DNA from 2 places in the Mesorhizobium sp. C120A genome. Region 2 is predicted to be linked to the other one. Evidence: riboswitches for the same ligand, from Rfam matches in the RefSeq annotation. Region 2 holds a riboswitch; the other holds the start of a gene.
What was found. A riboswitch is a leader RNA that binds a small molecule or an ion and turns the genes downstream of it on or off. The one in region 2 is predicted to bind thiamine pyrophosphate.
Positions count from the first base shown of each region.

Region 1: it holds a riboswitch for thiamine pyrophosphate, as region 2 does, so the genes downstream of both, NL532_RS23590 (YkoF family thiamine/hydroxymethylpyrimidine-binding protein) here and thiB (thiamine ABC transporter substrate binding subunit) in region 2, are expected to answer to the same signal.

Region 1 is NZ_CP100476.1:4,834,374-4,842,549, forward strand. It holds gene NL532_RS23565 (hypothetical protein) at 1-57, opposite strand, end outside; gene NL532_RS23570 (LexA family transcriptional regulator) at 138-800, shown strand; gene NL532_RS23575 (ABC transporter substrate-binding protein) at 973-1,980, opposite strand; gene NL532_RS23580 (ABC transporter ATP-binding protein) at 1,977-2,759, opposite strand; gene NL532_RS23585 (ABC transporter permease) at 2,756-3,598, opposite strand; gene NL532_RS23590 (YkoF family thiamine/hydroxymethylpyrimidine-binding protein) at 3,854-4,462, opposite strand; TPP riboswitch at 4,453-4,565, opposite strand; partial or broken gene NL532_RS23595 (GSU2403 family nucleotidyltransferase fold protein) at 4,777-5,166, shown strand; gene NL532_RS23600 (hypothetical protein) at 5,432-5,683, shown strand; gene NL532_RS23605 (DUF2934 domain-containing protein) at 5,838-6,077, opposite strand; gene NL532_RS23610 (hypothetical protein) at 6,170-6,385, opposite strand; gene NL532_RS23615 (DUF1236 domain-containing protein) at 6,484-6,813, opposite strand; gene NL532_RS23620 (hypothetical protein) at 7,155-7,457, opposite strand; gene NL532_RS23625 (hypothetical protein) at 7,619-7,945, shown strand; gene NL532_RS23630 (hypothetical protein) at 8,086-8,176, shown strand, end outside.
Region 2 is NZ_CP100476.1:1,209,126-1,217,301, reverse strand. It holds gene NL532_RS05985 (RNA polymerase factor sigma-32) at 1-219, shown strand, start outside; gene NL532_RS05980 (M48 family metalloprotease) at 312-1,718, opposite strand; gene thiQ (thiamine ABC transporter ATP-binding protein) at 2,050-2,814, opposite strand; gene thiP (thiamine/thiamine pyrophosphate ABC transporter permease) at 2,811-4,409, opposite strand; gene thiB (thiamine ABC transporter substrate binding subunit) at 4,629-5,636, opposite strand; TPP riboswitch at 5,680-5,794, opposite strand; gene NL532_RS05960 (thiamine diphosphokinase) at 5,957-6,616, shown strand; gene NL532_RS05955 (ABC-F family ATP-binding cassette domain-containing protein) at 6,618-8,176, shown strand, end outside.

The DNA.
Region 1 (8,176 bases), 3.0 Mb from region 2:
GGACGATGGGAGAAAGCTGAGGATGCCTGCGGAAACGCTTGCGGTTTGTTCGATCATGCGCTAAGCGTACGATATGTACGAAACGTACGCAAGCGAAATCGTACGTATTGGACGATAATTTTCAGGCAATTTGTACGATGCAGGAACCGAGGCACAGATTGCAGCAGGCACGGGCGGAGGCGGGTTATGCCTCGCCGAGCGACGCCGCGCGGGCATTGCGCGACATCAACAAGAACACGCTGATCAGTCACGAGAACGGCAACCGGCCGCTGTCGCGCAAGGCGGCGGAGAAATACGGCCGCCTGTTCGGCGTCGATCCCGGCTGGCTCTTGTTCAACGGCGACGGCGGCAGCCTTTCGGGTGGCCATTTCGGCTTTGACGAGTCGGGCCGGCAGATCCCGATGCCGTCGCTGGCCACCGTCGACGTGCCCATTGTCTCATGGATCAGCGCCGGCGAACTCGGCAGCCAGGACATGGTGGTCAATCTCAGCGACTATCCGACCATCCCCACCACCGATCTGGAGCAGGGCCAATGGATTGCGCTACGCGTCGACGGCCCGTCGATGAACAAGATCTCGCCACCGGATTCGATCATCTTCGTCAACCTCAGGGACAAGCGGCTGGTGACCAATGGCTGCTACGTCATTTCGGACGAATCCGGCCAGGCCACCTACAAGCGTTACCGCCCCAACGAGAACCCGCCCTTCCAGCCGGCCTCCTACATGGACATCCCGCCGCCGGCGCTGGAAGGCGCCATCACCATCATCGGCCGGGTGAAGCGCTCGATGATCGATATGTGAGGGAGAAGGCGGTGAGGCGTAATCTCCCCCCTCGAGGGGGAGATGGCCGGCAGGCCAGAGGGGGTCGCCGCGTGTAAGGCGCTGACGTCCTCTGTCCGCGATAGGAAGTCGCGTCAGGACGTACCGACCCCCTCTGTCGCCTTCGGCGACATCTCCCCCTCGAGGGGGGAGATTACGCGCCCAAAAACTCGTTCGTAAAATACCCCCCGAAATCCGGCTTCTCCTTCAGAACCTTGCCATCGCCATCGAGCAATATGCCGGCCCTGAAGAGGTAGGTTCCGATCGCCTCGATCTTGGCCTTGTCGATGGTGCCGATGACGCCGGCCTGGCTTCTGAGGAAGTGCCCGTCGACGAGCATCTTCAGCGAAGCGTGGATCAGCGCCGGGTCGGTCAGCGCGTCCTTGTTGGACGCGATCAGCAGGTCTCCAGCCTCCTGCGGGTGATCGCAGGCAAACTGGTAGCCGCGCCGCGTTGCCTCGACGAAGGCCGAGGCCGCCTTCGGGTTTGCCTGGAGATATGCATCACTGGAGGCGATCAAGGTGGTGTGCTCGTCGGGCACGCCGTAGTCGGCGTAGCGGAAGCTGCGCTGCCTCACGCCTTTCAGTTCGGCATCGACGCCTTCCCAGGTCGAGACCTCCAGCGTGAAGTCGACCGAGCCGTTGGCCAGCGCCTCATAGGCCGAGGTGCCGAGCGTCACGGTCTCGAAAACGCCCTTGCCACCATCGTGGCGGATGATGGTCGAGATCAGCGTGTTTTCCCAGGCGCTGCCGAAACCGCCATAGGTCAGGCCGTCAAGGTTTTTCGGGCCTTTGATCTCACTACGGTCCGCGTTGAAGACCAACTGTCCGGTCTCCTGCTGGACCACGGCGTAGACAGCCTTGAGATCGGCGCCGGCAGCCCGCTGGGTGAACAGGCCGACGCCGGCAATGCCGAAATCGGCGATGCGGTTGGCGACCAGCGTGCCGGCGCCGGTATCGCCATAGGGCAGGATCTCAACATCGAGCCCAGCCCCGCCGTAAAACCCTTTGTCGCGGGCAACGAACAGGCCGACATGGTTGGTGTTGACCGTCCAGTCGAGCGCGACGGTGATTTTTTGCGTAGCCGCATGAGCGCGAGAGGCAAGCGGCAGTCCGGCAGCCAGCGTCAGCAGCAAAGCCTGCCGGCGTGTGAATTCGGTCATGAAAAACTCCTTTGAGCGGTCTGCGGGAACGAGGGCCGGTCAGTCCCGGGATTGAGCAGCGTGTCGAGGATGTCGGCTTCGAGCGCGGCGGCCTGGCGCGCGGCATCGCTGCCGGTGGTGCGCGGGCGCGGCAGCGGCACGGCAATCTCGCCGATGATGCGGGCCGGCCGCGCCGACATCAGATAGATTCGATCGGAGAGGTAGACGGCTTCGCGCACGTCATGGGTGATCAGCAGCGCGGTCCAGCGGTGGCGCTGCCACATGCCTTCCAGCCAGCGCTGCATACCCGCGCGGGTCAGTGCATCCAGCGCGCCAAAGGGCTCGTCGAGCAGCAGCATGTCGCGCTGCTGCACCACGGTGCGCAAAAGGGCGGCGCGCTGGCGCATGCCGCCGGAAAGTTCCGCCGGCCAGGTGCGCTCAAAGCCGGCAAGGCCGAACTCGGCAAACAGCGGCGCGACGTGCTCGCGTGCCGCCTTGCGGCCAAGACCCTGAACTTCCAGCCCCAGCGTCACATTGTCGATGACGCGTCGCCACGGCATCAGCGCGTCGCGCTGCGGCATGAAGGCGAAGGGGCTGCCCTGCAATGGTGCGCCGTCGAAGCGCATGTCGCCCTCGCCTTTCAGCGCGCCGGTCAGCAACTGGAACAGCGTCGACTTGCCGGCGCCGGAAGGGCCGAGGATGGAGACGAACTCGCCGGCCGCGACATGAAGCGAAATGCCGGCGAGCACCTCAAGCGCGCCGAAGTTCTTCTTGATGTCCCGGAGTTCGAGCCGCGTCATTGACGGTTCTCTTCTGCAGCTTCAACCTTGCCGTCGCGGCTTTCGCTCCCTGCATTCTCCCAAGGCATGGCCAAGCGCTGGACGAGCACCGCAATGGCGAACAAGACAAGCGTGAGCGCGGCGCTGACGGCGACCGCGGCGAGCACCAGATCCGGGCGGAAATTATTTTTGGCATTCAGCATGTAGATGCCCAGCCCCTTCGCCGCCCCCGCATATTCGGCGAAGATCGCGCCGACCACGGCGTAGGTGATGGAGATGCGCAGCCCGGCGAAGAAATAGGGCAGCGCCGAAGGCAGGCGCGCCAGCCAGAAGATACGCCAGCGCCCTGCCCCCATGGCGGCGAGCATCTGCGAAATCTCCTTGCTGGTCGCAGCAAAACCTTCGACCAGCGCGACCATCATCGGGAAGAAGGTGACGAGCGCCACAAGCAGGATTTTTGGCATCAGCCCGAAGCCGAACCACAGCACGATGAGCGGCGCGATCGCGACCAGCGGCAAGGTCTGGCTGACGATCAGCAGCGGAAACAGCGCGCGGCGCAGCGGGGCCAAGAAATCGACCAGCGCCGAAAGCACGAAGGCAGCGACCAACGAGCAGGCGAAGCCGGCTGATGTGGCGCGGATGGTGGGCAGCGTGTTCTCGGCCAGGGCGGCGCGATGCTCCCAGGCCTGCTGCAGCACGCGCGACGGCGCCGGCAGCATGATGGGGGCAGCGCCGCCATAGCGGGCGTAGAGTTCCCAGGCCGCGAGGAGCAGGGCGAAGGCGCAGGCGGCGGGGATGGTCTTGGCGACGGCTGCGGCTAATCTCCCCCCTCGAGGGGGAGATGTCGCCGAAGGCGACAGAGGGGGTCGTCTCGCATAGAGCGCCCACGCCTTGCCTATGCGAAAAGGACGTCGGCGCTCCACGCGGTGGGACCCCCTCTGGCCTGCCGGCCATCTCCCGCTCAAGGGGGGAGATTCGTGGGCATCGCGGTCTTCGCCAATCGCCAATGGCTCCCCTCCTCTTTGTGCTGAGGGGTCAGAGGCATCTCCTCCACGCAATGGGTCAGATAAACCAGCCACGGCAACATCCTCGAGGAACGACGCTTGAGCCGCGGCTCAGACCCCGCTCGGGCTGTTCGCCGAAATCGTGATGTCGAGGGTGACGTGGCCGGCGCCGGGGCCGAAGCGGCAGAAGGCCTCGTTGAGCGTGGCAAACACCGCACCGGCATCGCCGCGCAGTTTGGTGCAGAAGTTCTTTGAGCGTTCAAAGACGCCGGACTGCTTCAGGAAATCGATGCAGCCATAGATCTCGTCCATATGGTCGCCTGTGCCCATCACATAGAGCGAGAACTGCGCCGCCACCGGCTGGCCGGTCGACGGCGTGGCCTGGACAGCGCGGATCGCGGCGATCTTGCGCTCGTCCAGCGGAATGGCGGGGCCGCCGGTCTCGTCGGAGCGGCAGATCGGATCGTCGGGCTCGCCCGGACAGCCGCGCGAGACCGCCGCCGAAAGCACGCAGTGCTTGCCGCTTCTGGCCGCCGCGACGAACAGGTCGCGCATGGCGGGAAACAGCACCTCGGGCGGCCCGACCATAAGCGTCGAGATGTCGTCGGTTTCGATCCGCAGCCGGTCGCGCCACGGATCGAGCGCGCCGAGCGCGCCAAGGATGACGCCGACGAAATCGTCGGTCATGGGATAAAGGGAAATCTGTGCGCCTGAAAACATCGCCCGCCTCGCTCCGCTGGTATTATCCAGATCAGCTTTAGGGTCCGAAGGCTTGCCGCCCTCATCTCAGCCCCGACCATACGGAGCACCCCTGTGGATGAGCGGGTTAAAGCATTGTTCGCGACATTGGGGAAGCCGTTTGTTGAAGGCACTGCGGCAAAGTGTTTTGGGCCAGACGGGCCGGGCGCCCGGGCGTTAACGGACGACTCGTCAGTTCGTTGCGTTATAAGGTTTCCACGAATTTCTTATAACTGCGTTGAAATTCAAGCTGATAAACGTAATTATAAGAAAACGGCAGAGACTCCGCGCAGCCCTTACGGTTTCTGGATCTCCTTATCCGCGACCCCATCCGGACTGCGCTCCTGCATCGCTCGGGCTTGCCTGTGCTGGTCCCCTCGCCCCAGCGCTACGCCATCCACAAGCTGATCGTCGCCTCGCGACTCGGGCCGAGCGCTGGGGCCAAGCGGGAGAAGGATCTCCATCAAGCGCGCCTGCTGACCCAAGCGCTCGAACCCACGCGTCGCCAGGACGACCTTGCCTTCGCCTTCATGGAAGCGTGGGACAAGGGCGAAAACTGGCGCGAGACGATCCGGCGCGGCCTGAACCTGTTCGACGCCGACACGAGGGAAACAGTCAACACCATCCTGGGAAAATCCCTCCGCGAAATTGGTGCGAGTCCTGAAGGATTCACGATGCGTGATTAGCTGAAGCGACCGCTGCTATATTCATTGTCATCGTCCCAACTGTACGAAATTGGCTTGACGCTCGTTCGTACATAAAGTACGATATCTCTTTTCGCAGAGAGGAATGTCCTTGAGCACAGCGAACCATGTTGCCTTCGCCGATCTCTCTCGTCCTTTGCTGTCACCCCCGTCATTGCCGCCGCCTTTGTTGCCGCCGCCTTTATTGCCGCCCCCTTTGTTGCCCTTGTCATTCGATCAGTGCGAACGCCTCGCCGGGGCCTGGCGAATGGCCAGCCAGGACATCGCCGACGACATCCGCTTCATCCGCCAATATCTGAAAGTCGTTGCCGAGAAGGACGAGAGGCTGTCGACCGGCACCCTTGTTCACAGCCGCGCCTATGTCGAGGCCTGCGCCGGCTGGCTGCCACAGACTGTAACGCGCTATCTGCGCCACCTGCGCCAGATCACTGAATGCGAACTGGCCATGACAGCTGCCGGGATTCGCTTTGCGCTGTCGAGTTATGCCTGGGAGGCATGAGGGCGGCTGTCGCCAAACACAAGGAATTGCGCTGCCCGTCGCAGGCGCAATTCGTCAGGTTGAGAGGCTCGGGCGCGCTGAACGGCGGGCGCCAAGGATGGCCCGGCCAGCGAATTCCGGCCTTGCTTTATTTCGACTGGCCTTATTTCTGGCCTTATTTCGATTTGGCTTTGCCGGACTTTGCGGCGGCAGGCTTCGCGGCCTTTGGCTTGGCGGCTGCCTTGGCGGGCTTGGCGTCAGCTTTCTTCGCCGCCTTTTTGGGCTTGGCGACCGCGCCATCGACTTCAGCCGTGGCCTGCTCCCAGTGTTCCTGATGCGCGCCTTCAGGCCGGCCGGCCTTTTCCCAGATCTCGTGCGCGCGCTGGCGAATGCGGTCCTGTTTGTCGTCCGTCACTTAAGCCTCCGTGGTTGGGTCCGATCGGTTGGTCCAGATTCCACGAAAACATTAGCCGAAAATTCGGCCGGCGTCTTGAGTGACGAGACATCTCAGCGCGGGTCGGAAATCACCGCAACGCCGAGCAGCGCCGCTTTCTTGACGATCAGCCCCGCGAGGTCGGCATCCGAACGATCGGTGCCGGTGCGCTCCCGCAGGAGCGCGATCGCTTCCTTCATCGATAACAGCGCCGTGTTGCGCTCGGCCAGCAACTTGTCGCAACACGCCGCAACATTGGCGGAGTTCGGGGTCTCGACATGCGGCAACATGGCAATTCTCCTTTCATCATGTTCGTCATTCGGCCCTGCCGCCCTTTTGGGAAGAACGACAGGGCCGTATCACCGATGAATGGTTAGGTTGTCGAGCGTTACTCGACCACCTCGACAATCCTGCGCGTGCTGGGGTCGACCAACACGGTATGGTTGTCGACGACGGCGTATCTGTACTGAACGTCGGGAACCTCCTGCAGCTCGACAGTGTCAGGCAAGGCAGTGCCGACATTCAATTCGACGCCGAGCAGATTGACCGAGGCAAGCGGATGTTTCTTTACGTACTGGTGCACGACCGTGCGCTGTTCCGGGGTGATGATCACCTGCTGCTGTGCCGGCTGCGTGACGATCACCTCGTCGGCGGCGGCAATGCCGATACCAGCGATCATGGCGAGCCCGGCGACGGCGGGAATAAGGATGGTTTTCATCTTCGTCTCCTGTCGTTGTTGGCGAGCTCCGCCGTGTTCCCGCATGAGGCGAAAACAGCGCAGATCGAGGTGGCGGGCTCCTGGAGGCAAACGCAGCCGGTACGGTCTTGTTCCGCAAGCGGAGACTAAATTGATCGGCTTCCCGGTCATGCCAGCAGAACCCGCACCCGCAAGATTCGCATTGAAGCACAATCCCTCAGGAGACCTTCGACATGGATGATGCACGGCTCCAATTCCGGTGGCGATTGCGGCCGGCGCCGGCATTGATCCGGTGACCGCGTCGCCCGGCCAAGACCGGAACCGACCGCCTTCGTGCCACGCCGTGAAGTTTCAAGCAAAGGTCATTGCTTCGGCGGCTGCGCAGGCACCTCGCCAGGCTTGATCACCGGCGTCTTGCCCTGATCCGGCGGCGGCTGCGTCATACCCTGGTCACCACTGGGCGGCGGCTGCAGCACGCCGCCGCAGGGACCGAGCGTGCTGGTCGATTCGCCGCCGCCATTGGCGACCGGCGGCTTCTGACCATCGTCCTGAGGCTGCGCCTGGCAAGGCGCGGCAGGGCCGTGCTGGTCGCTATTGTCCTGCGCGGCCGCCGGGTCGACCAGCGCCAAGAGCAGCACGCATGGGATGAGGGGGAAAGTCTTCATGGTCCAGCTCCTCTGGATTCATCTCCTTGGCAAAGCAGACTAGTCCTTGGCAAAGCAGACTGGCGGCAATTGGTTCCACTGAAGCTGGAGTGGTTGCTGGAACCTGGCAGCCGGAAGTGAGTTCCACCTTCTCGACGCTAAGCCGCCCAGAGGAGGCAATCATGGAACGAAACAGAAAACCCAATGACGAGGTCGAGGCGCCACCGAGCAAAAGCGATGCCCGCGACAGGATCGCCAATGATGAAGTGGAAGCGCCGACGCCGCGCCGGCAGGATTGGGATGCGCTGCGTGGCGCAACGGTCCTACCCGACGGAGCAGATGAGGAAAGCCTGCCGGACACCACCGGTGTCGAGAAGGAAGGCGAACTGCCCGAGGAGGATGACGACAACCCCTACCAGGACAGTGACGATGCCTTGCCCGACGACGCCGAGGAAGCCGCCATTGGTCACGACCTGGCGAGGCGCGGCGGCCCGTTCGACGACGTGTAAGGCAGCGACCGCGGACTTTCGAGAGGTTTCCCGGGACGTCCACGCCGTCACCAGTTGGACCAAGTATGAGCTGAAGGCGATGCCGGAGCATCGCGATATTTCGAAGGATCCGGCTGGCCGGATCCTTCGTTTAAGGCGCCTTGGCGGTTTGGCTTAGCCCTTGTGGTCAAGGGCTGGACGGCGACAATCTCGGCACCTTCGACAGCCGAGAAGCAGCCGAGAAGCACGAAC
Region 2 (8,176 bases):
CGGCGCCTGATGTGGCTGAAGACGGCGCTCCGCGCGCTCAATGCCCGCGAACTCAGGATCATCGAGGAGCGCCGGCTGAGCGACGAAGGTGCGACGCTTGAGGCGCTTGGCGAGACGCTCGGCATTTCCAAGGAGCGTGTCCGGCAGATCGAGGCCCGCGCCATGGAAAAGCTCAAGCTCGCGCTGGTGAAGCAGAATCCGGAGTTCATGGCGGCCTGAGATTGCCAGGAACGGGGTACCCCGAGTTATCTCAGAAAAGTTATCTCAGAAACAAGCACTACGAAGGCTGGGGTTTCTGACGAAGACCGGCGCTATCTGTCCGTGACGATCTTGACCTTGTCGCCGGCCGAAACCGAGGCGCCCGGCGACATCGCGTTGAGCACGCGGAACAGATCGAGCTTGCGGTCGACGCCGACCATCTGCGCCGAAAGTGTGCCCATCGTCTGCCCGGCCTGTACCGTGACGACGCGGATATGCAGCGGCTTCAGTGCCGCTTTCTCGGCGGGGCTGAGCACGCGGAACGAACCGCTGACCGAGCGTGCCACCGGATCGAGTGTCGTGCTGGCCGAGGGGGCCGCTGTCAAAAGCCGGTAGACTTGGCCGCCGGCGCGGATCACCGCAATGTCGAACTGCCAGCCATCGGCGCCGGCGTGCGCTGTCGCCGCCTCGTTGCCGTCGATCGTCTCCTGGCGCACACTGGTCTCGTCGAGACCGGCCACCCAGCCGCTTCTGATGTAGTCGGTCAGCGCACGATCCTTGTCGATCGACACACCGTCGAAGCGGATCGCCATGTCGCCGGGACCGGTCGCCGTCACCGCCGCCGCCGAATTGTCGATGATGAAGCCGTCGGGCACCGTGAACGAAACGCCGAGGCCCGGATGCAGGAAGGTCTGGCCGCGCACATAGCCCTCTTCCGGCGTGTCGCCATAGAGCAGGCCGTCTATCCCGGCCAGGAAGGAATCGCGGTCGCGGGTGCCGATGCCCGGCGCGCCGAACTGGCGGGCGTGGCGCTGCGCCAGATCAATTCGCTGCGGCGTGTTGGGGTGCGTAGCCAGGAAGTCGAGGCTGGCGTCGGTGGCGCCGCTGATCGAGCGGAAATCGGTATAGGCCGACATCGACTGCAGGAAACGCCCGGCGGCATAGGGATCGTAACCCGCCTCGCCGATCGATTTGATGCCGATCGCGTCTGCCTCCAGCTCCTGGTTGCGCGAGAACTGCGCCAGCCTCAGCTTGCCGCGGATCAATGCCTGCTTGGCGGTCGGACTGTCGCCCAGCACATCGGAGACCACCTTGGTCGCCAGGCCTTCCTCGGCCTCGAGCTGCTGTCGCTGCAGACCGTGATTGGCGGTGACGTGGCCCATCTCATGCGCGATGACGGCGGCGAGTTCGGCCGAATCATTGGCCAGCGCCAGCAGGCCGCGGGTGACGTAGAGATAGCCACCCGGCAGCGCGAAAGCGTTGACGTTGGGCGAATTGAGGATGGTGATGCGATAGGTCTGGGTCGGATTGGCCGACACCACGGTCAGGCTGCCGACAACCTTGGCCACCATGCGCTCGAGCTTGGGATCGGAATATTCGCCGCCATAGGTGGCAAGGATGCGCGGATGCTGTGCCTTCGCCAGTTCGGCAAGCTTGCTGTTGGCGGCGACATTGTCGACCGTGATCGGCTTGTCGGAAGGCTGGAAGCCGGATTCCTGCACTTCGGGAGGCGTGAACATCTGGCAGCTGGCCAGCGCCACGGCAAGGCCGGCCAGCGCGAGGAAGCGCACCAGCGGTCTGCGTTTCAAAGTGTCAGTGCCGGTCGGCAGCACGGCGTTCCTTCAGCTCTCGGCGCATGATTTGGACCGGGGTCCGCGCCAGCGAAAAATCGGTTTTCGTTGGCAATCCTGCACACATCAAAAAACCTACAGCGTTTACGCATCCGGCCGGATGCGGCGCTGTAGGGGGCAAATCACGGCTCGTGCCGGACCAGTACTAAGCGGACCTAGCCACATCAGCTGGACCATGGCAAGCAAGCGCCACATCACCTGTAGCCGGTTTGGTCGTAAATTATGTCCGCTTCCGGGCAATATCGCGTGATCCGCCCGAACTTGCGCCGATATAGCGCCGAAACGCTTCAGGGCCAGTGCCGTCGAAAAAATCGGCGGCAGGTCCCGTCGCGGCAACCCTGCCATTGTCCAGAAAAACCATCTGCTCGCCGATACGGCGAGCGTCTTCCGGCTGATGCGTGACGAACAGCACCGTCATCGCCCGCTCGGCATGAACGCCGGCCACCAGGTCGAGCATGTCGTCGCGCAGTGCTGGCCCGAGCGAAGCGAACGGCTCGTCGAGCAGCAGCACTGGCCGGTCGCGCACCAGAACGCGGGCGAGCGCTACGCGCTGCCTTTCGCCGCCGGAGAGTTCGCGCGGCAGGCGCATCTCCTTGCCGGCCAGGCCGACGCGGTCAAGCGCCTCGGCGATTGCGGCGCGATCGGCGTCGGTCAGGTTGAGCGATGGCGAGCGGCCGAGCCCGACATTCTTCTCCACCGAGAGATGAGCAAACAGATTGTTTTCCTGGAATACCATCGACACCGGCCGCGCCGAAGGCGGCTCGGCGCCGACATCGGCGCCGCCGATCAGCACACGACCGGACTCCGGCGTCTCGAAACCAGCCACCAGATTGAGCAAGGTCGATTTGCCCGAACCACTTGCCCCCATGATGGCGGTGATCTTAGATGTATGGAATTCGACATCGAACAGGAATGACGTTTCGCCATAGCTGAACGAGACCTTGTCCAGCCGGACAGTCGTGCCTTTCTCCACAGCGGACGTCACGATCTCTCTCCCCGTCCCAGCCAGTCTGCCGCGACCACCAATGCAAGGCAGACCGCCCCGAGCAGCAAAGCCAGCCCGGCAGCATCGGCCGTGCGATAGCTGCCCATGCGCGCCAGCAGGAGATAGGGCAAGGTCTGTACCGAATCGCTGCCGAACAGCGCGATGACGCCGAGATCGCCGAGCGACAGTGCCATGGCGAAGGCAAAGCCGGTGGCCAGCGGCCGCCGGAGCGATGGCCAGTCGACCAGAAGCAGCCGGTTCCAGCCCGCAATGCCGAGCTGCGCGCACAGCTTTTCGTGGCGCTCGCTCGCCGCATCATAGGCCGGGCGCATCGCGCGGATGGCAAAGGGCATCGCCATCACCGCATTGACGATGACGACCATGACCGGCGCGATGGCAAAGACATCGCTGACCGTGCGCAGCAGGAGAAACCAGCCGGCGCCGATGACAATGGGCGGCACGACGAGGACGAAGCCGGCGCCGGTGTCGGTGGCATGTTCGAGCAATGAACGGGCACTGGACCGGCGGCGCAGCGACAGTGCCCGCCGAGCCATGATCAGCGACAGCGACAGCGCCACCGAAAGTAGCGCCGCCGAGAGGGCGAGACCGGCGCTGGTCAGGGTCGCCTGACGCACGGCACTCTCGCCCGCCAGCCGGCCGAGATCGGCGCCGAGGCCGGACGCGACGGTGGCCGCCATTGGTCCGGCGACGAACAGCAAGGCGAGCACGATCAGGACGGCGTTGAACGCTGTTTCTGCTTTGCCGGCCAAGTGATAGCGGCGCGGCGCGACAGGCAAATTGGCGTCGCCGGTCACATTGGCGCCGAGCCGCGTCAGCGCCAGCATGACGGCGAAAGTCAGCGCGATCTGTAGCACCGTCAGCGTCACCGCTCGCGCCGGATCGAAGTCGAAACGCAGCGCCTGATAGATGGCGACTTCCAGCGTCGTCGCCGCCGGCCCGCCGCCGAGGATCAGGACGATGGTGAAGGAGGTGATGCAAAGCATGAAGACAAGCCCGGCGACGCCCGGCAGCGCGGCGCGCAGCACCGGCCACTCGATCAGCCGGAAGGCTGGCCTCGCCCCCATGCCGAGCTGACTCGCCAGCCGCCATTGATCGGCCGGCACCGTTCCCAGCGCTTCGAGGAACAGCCGGGTGGCCAGCGGCAGGTTGAAGAAGACGTGGGCGACGAGGATGCCCGACAGCCCATAGATGTCGGGCCAGCTCTGGCCACCGATCGCGGCGAAATAACCGGCGCGGCCATAGAGCGCCAGTATTCCCAGCGCTCCGACAATTGCCGGCAAGGCAAGGGGCACAGTGAATAGCTGCAGGATGAAGCCGCGTCCGAAGAAGCGCGGATGCCGCGACAGCGCCCGGGCGACGAAGAGCGCCGGTACGGCGGAAAGCAGAGTCGAGAGCGCAGCCTGCCAGAGCGTGAAGCGGACAACGCGCAGGAGATAGAGGTCAAAGGCGGACGCGGCGCCGGAAAGGTCGTGCGCGCCTTCGCGGATAAGGCCGGCGAAGGCGCCACCGATCAGCAGCGCGATTGCCGCAAGCGCGACAATGCCGGCCGTGATGCGGGGGTCAGAGCGTTGCACTCTTTACCGGGCGTCGCGTTCCTTCGCGCCCCCCTCTGTCCTGCCGGACATCTCCCCCACAAGGGGGAGATCAGCTATTTCCGCGCCCCGCTTATTCCTGCAACCTTGGCGACTGGCGAAATCGCCGACGATAGCCAATCTCCCCCCTCGTGGGGGAGATGTCCGGCAGGACAGAGGGGGGCGCCGTAGGGCACTCATCTTTCGATCATACAGCCAAATCTACTTGCTCATCACCGCCAGCCATTCATCCACCCAGGCCTTGCGATTTGCCGCGACCTCTTCCGGGCTGAACAGCAAGGTCTTCGCCGGCTTGACCAGCCTATCAAAAGCCGGATTGAGCGGCTTGTCGGTTTTCCCGGCCGGGAACATCCAGTTGGTCTCCGGAATGACATCCTGGAATTTCGGCCCGGTCATGAAGGCCAGGAACTTCGCCGCCAGCGGATTCTTCGCGCCCGTGGTGGTGATGCCGGCGACCTCGATCTGCAGATACTCGCCTTCCTCGAACGAGGCCGCCTGGTAGCGCCCGGTGTTCTCCGCCACCATGTGGTAGGCCGGCGACGTCGTATAGGAAAGCACCATCGGCGCCTCGCCCTTGGTGAACAGGCCGTAGGCCTCGCTCCAGCCCGGCGTCACCGTCAGCACTTTGCCCTTGAGTTTCGCCCAGGCTTCCGGCGCCTTGTCGCCATAGACCGACTTAACCCACAGCAGCAGGCCAAGGCCCGGCGTCGACGTCCTCGGATCCTGGATGACGATCTTGTCGGCGGCATCGCCCTCGACCAATTCCTTCAGGCTCTTCGGTGGGTTCTTCAGCTTCTCGGTGTCGTAGACGACGGCGAAATAGCCATAATCGTAGGGCACGAAAGTGTCGTCGCTCCAGCCGCCCGGCACGTTGTTTTCAGCCACCGCGCCATGTGGGACAAACAGGCCGGAAGCCTTGGCTTCCGCGGTGAGGTTGGTGTCGAGACCAAGCACGATATCGGCCTTGGTCGAGGCACCTTCAAGCTTGACGCGGTTGAGAAGTGCGACGCCGTCGGCCGCCGAGACGAAGTCGACGCTGCAGCCGCACTCGGCCTCGAATTCCTTCTTCACCTGGGGGCCCGGACCCCAGTCGGCAGTGAAACTCTCATAGGTATAGATCGTGAGTTTTTCCTGCGCGGACGCAGAGCTTGCCAGTAGCGAAACAGCAAGCCCCAGCGCTGGGACAAGACGGGGCAAAAACATGCGCATCGGCGCCTCCTTCATTCGTGTTGAAAGGAATTGAGGCGTCGGGCTGTCCGAAGCGTCTAATCCCTCCGCCGGTACAAACCGGATCAGGTTCAGCGGGTTGGCGAGACTGCCTCTCAGCCGGTCCGCGAAGATCGCGTCCGGCACCCCGTTAGAGCGTTTCGACACATAGGCCCGGCCAAGGTGCCACGCAAGTGGAAGTTTGCCCGAGCATGATCCCGGAAAGTGGAATCCGTTTCCGGAAAAAGATCATGCTCCAACAAAGAGTGACGGTGCCGCTCGGCCTTCCGTTTCGTCGGCGGGGCTGGTAAGGGCCAGCGGATATGAGCACATTCACCATCCTGCTTGGCGGCGATCTCGTCCGCACGCCGCGGCTCGACCGCCAGGTCGCGGACACGCGCGTCATCGCCGCCGACGCCGGCATCGATCATGCCCGCCTGCTCGGCCTGATGCCGGAGCTGTGGGTCGGCGATTTCGATTCCGTGCCGGCGGACCTGCCTGCCGATCTCGCCGCCGTGCCGCGGGAGGTGTTTCCTCCCGAAAAGGACAAGACCGATGGCGAACTGGCGATCGCGGCGGCATTGGAACGCGGCGCCACCAGCCTGGTGCTGGCCGGCGCTTTCGGCGGCAAGCGCGCCGACCACGCCTTCCTCCATCTGGCGCTCAGCCTGCGGCTGGCAGAGGCCGGCACAAAAGTGCTGTTGACCAGCGGAGCGCAGGAAGGCGCCCCTCTGCTGCCTGGCAAGGCCGGCTTCGACTATGCCGACGGAACGCTGTTTTCGGTGCTCGGCTTTTCCGATCTTTCGGGCCTCACCGTGTCCGGCGCGAAGTGGCCGCTCGACCATGTCGAGGTCGTGTTCGGCTCGTCGCTGACCATCTCGAACGAGGTCAAGTCCAACAAGACCGGGGGCCGCCTCGAAATCGAACTCGGCCATGGCCGCGCGCTGCTGCTCGCCCACCCCTACCCCTTGCCTGAAAGCTGACATGGCCCCGCCCCTTCTCAACCTCGACGGCATAAGACTGACCTTTGGCGGCACGCCGCTGCTCGACGGCGCCGAACTGACGGCGTCCGCCGGTGACAAGATCGCGCTCGTCGGCCGCAACGGCTCCGGCAAGTCGACGCTCCTGAAGATTGCCGCCGGTCTGATCGAGCCGCAAGACGGCGAGGTCTTCCGCCAGCCTTCGGCAACGGTGCGCTATCTCCCGCAAATGCCCGACATGGACGGCTTTGCCAATGTGCGTGCCTATGTCGAGGCTGGGCTTGGGCCTGCCGACGATCCCTACCGCGCCACATATCTGATGGAGCATCTCGGCCTCGCCGGCACGGAGAACCCCAACGATCTCTCCGGTGGCGAGGCGCGCCGCGCAGCACTTGCCCGCGTCATGGCGCCCGAACCCGATATTCTGCTGCTTGACGAGCCGACCAACCATCTCGATTTGTCGGTCATCGAATGGCTGGAAGAGGAGCTCGTCCGGACGTCTTCGGCGCTGATCGTCATCTCGCACGACCGACGCTTCCTCGAACGCGTCTCGCGCGCCACTGTCTGGCTCGACCGTGGCCAGACCCGCCGCCTCGACAAGGGCTTTGGCCATTTCGAGGAATGGCGCGACCTTGTGCTGGAAGAGGAAGAGCGCGAACAGCACAAGCTGGGCCGCCAGATCGTGCGCGAGGAGCATTGGCTGCGCTATGGCGTGACGGCTCGCCGCAAACGCAACATGCGCCGCCTGGGCGAACTGCAGACCATGCGCCAGCGTTTTCGCGGCCATCGCGGCGCCGAGGGCTCGGCCACCATGGTGGCCAGCGACGCCGCCGAATCCGGCAAGCTGGTGATCGAGGCCAAGAACATCGAAAAGAGCTTTGGCGACCTCACCGTGGTCAAAGGCTTCTCGACCCGCATCCAGCGCGGCGATCGCATCGGCCTTGTCGGGCCGAACGGCGCCGGAAAGACGACGCTGTTGAAGATGCTCACCGGCGAGATGAAGCCCGACGCCGGCTCGGTGCGGCTCGGCACCAATCTGGAAATCGCCACGCTCGACCAGAAGCGCGAGGCGGTCGATCCGGCCGAGACCCTGGCGCAGTATCTCACGGACGGGCGCGGCGAAAACCTCGTCATCAATGGCGAGCAGCGCCATGTCGTGTCCTACATGAAGGATTTCCTGTTCAAGCCGGAACAGGCGCGCACCCCGGTGCGCGAGCTGTCCGGCGGCGAACGGGCGCGGCTGCTCCTGGCGCGTGTTCTGGCGCGGCCGGCCAACCTTCTGGTGCTCGACGAGCCGACCAACGATCTCGACATGGAGACGCTGGAACTGTTGCAGGAACTTGTCGCCGGCTTTGCCGGCACGGTCATCCTGGTCAGCCACGACCGCGACTTCCTCGACCGCACCGTCACCAGCATCATCGCCCCGGACGGAGGCGGCCGCTGGATCGAATATGCCGGTGGCTATTCCGACATGCTGGCGCAGCGCGGCGGCACCCGGCTCGACGACCGCAAGGCGCGCGCCAAGGCCGAAGCCAGCGATGCGCCGGCGCTGGGCAAGAGCGA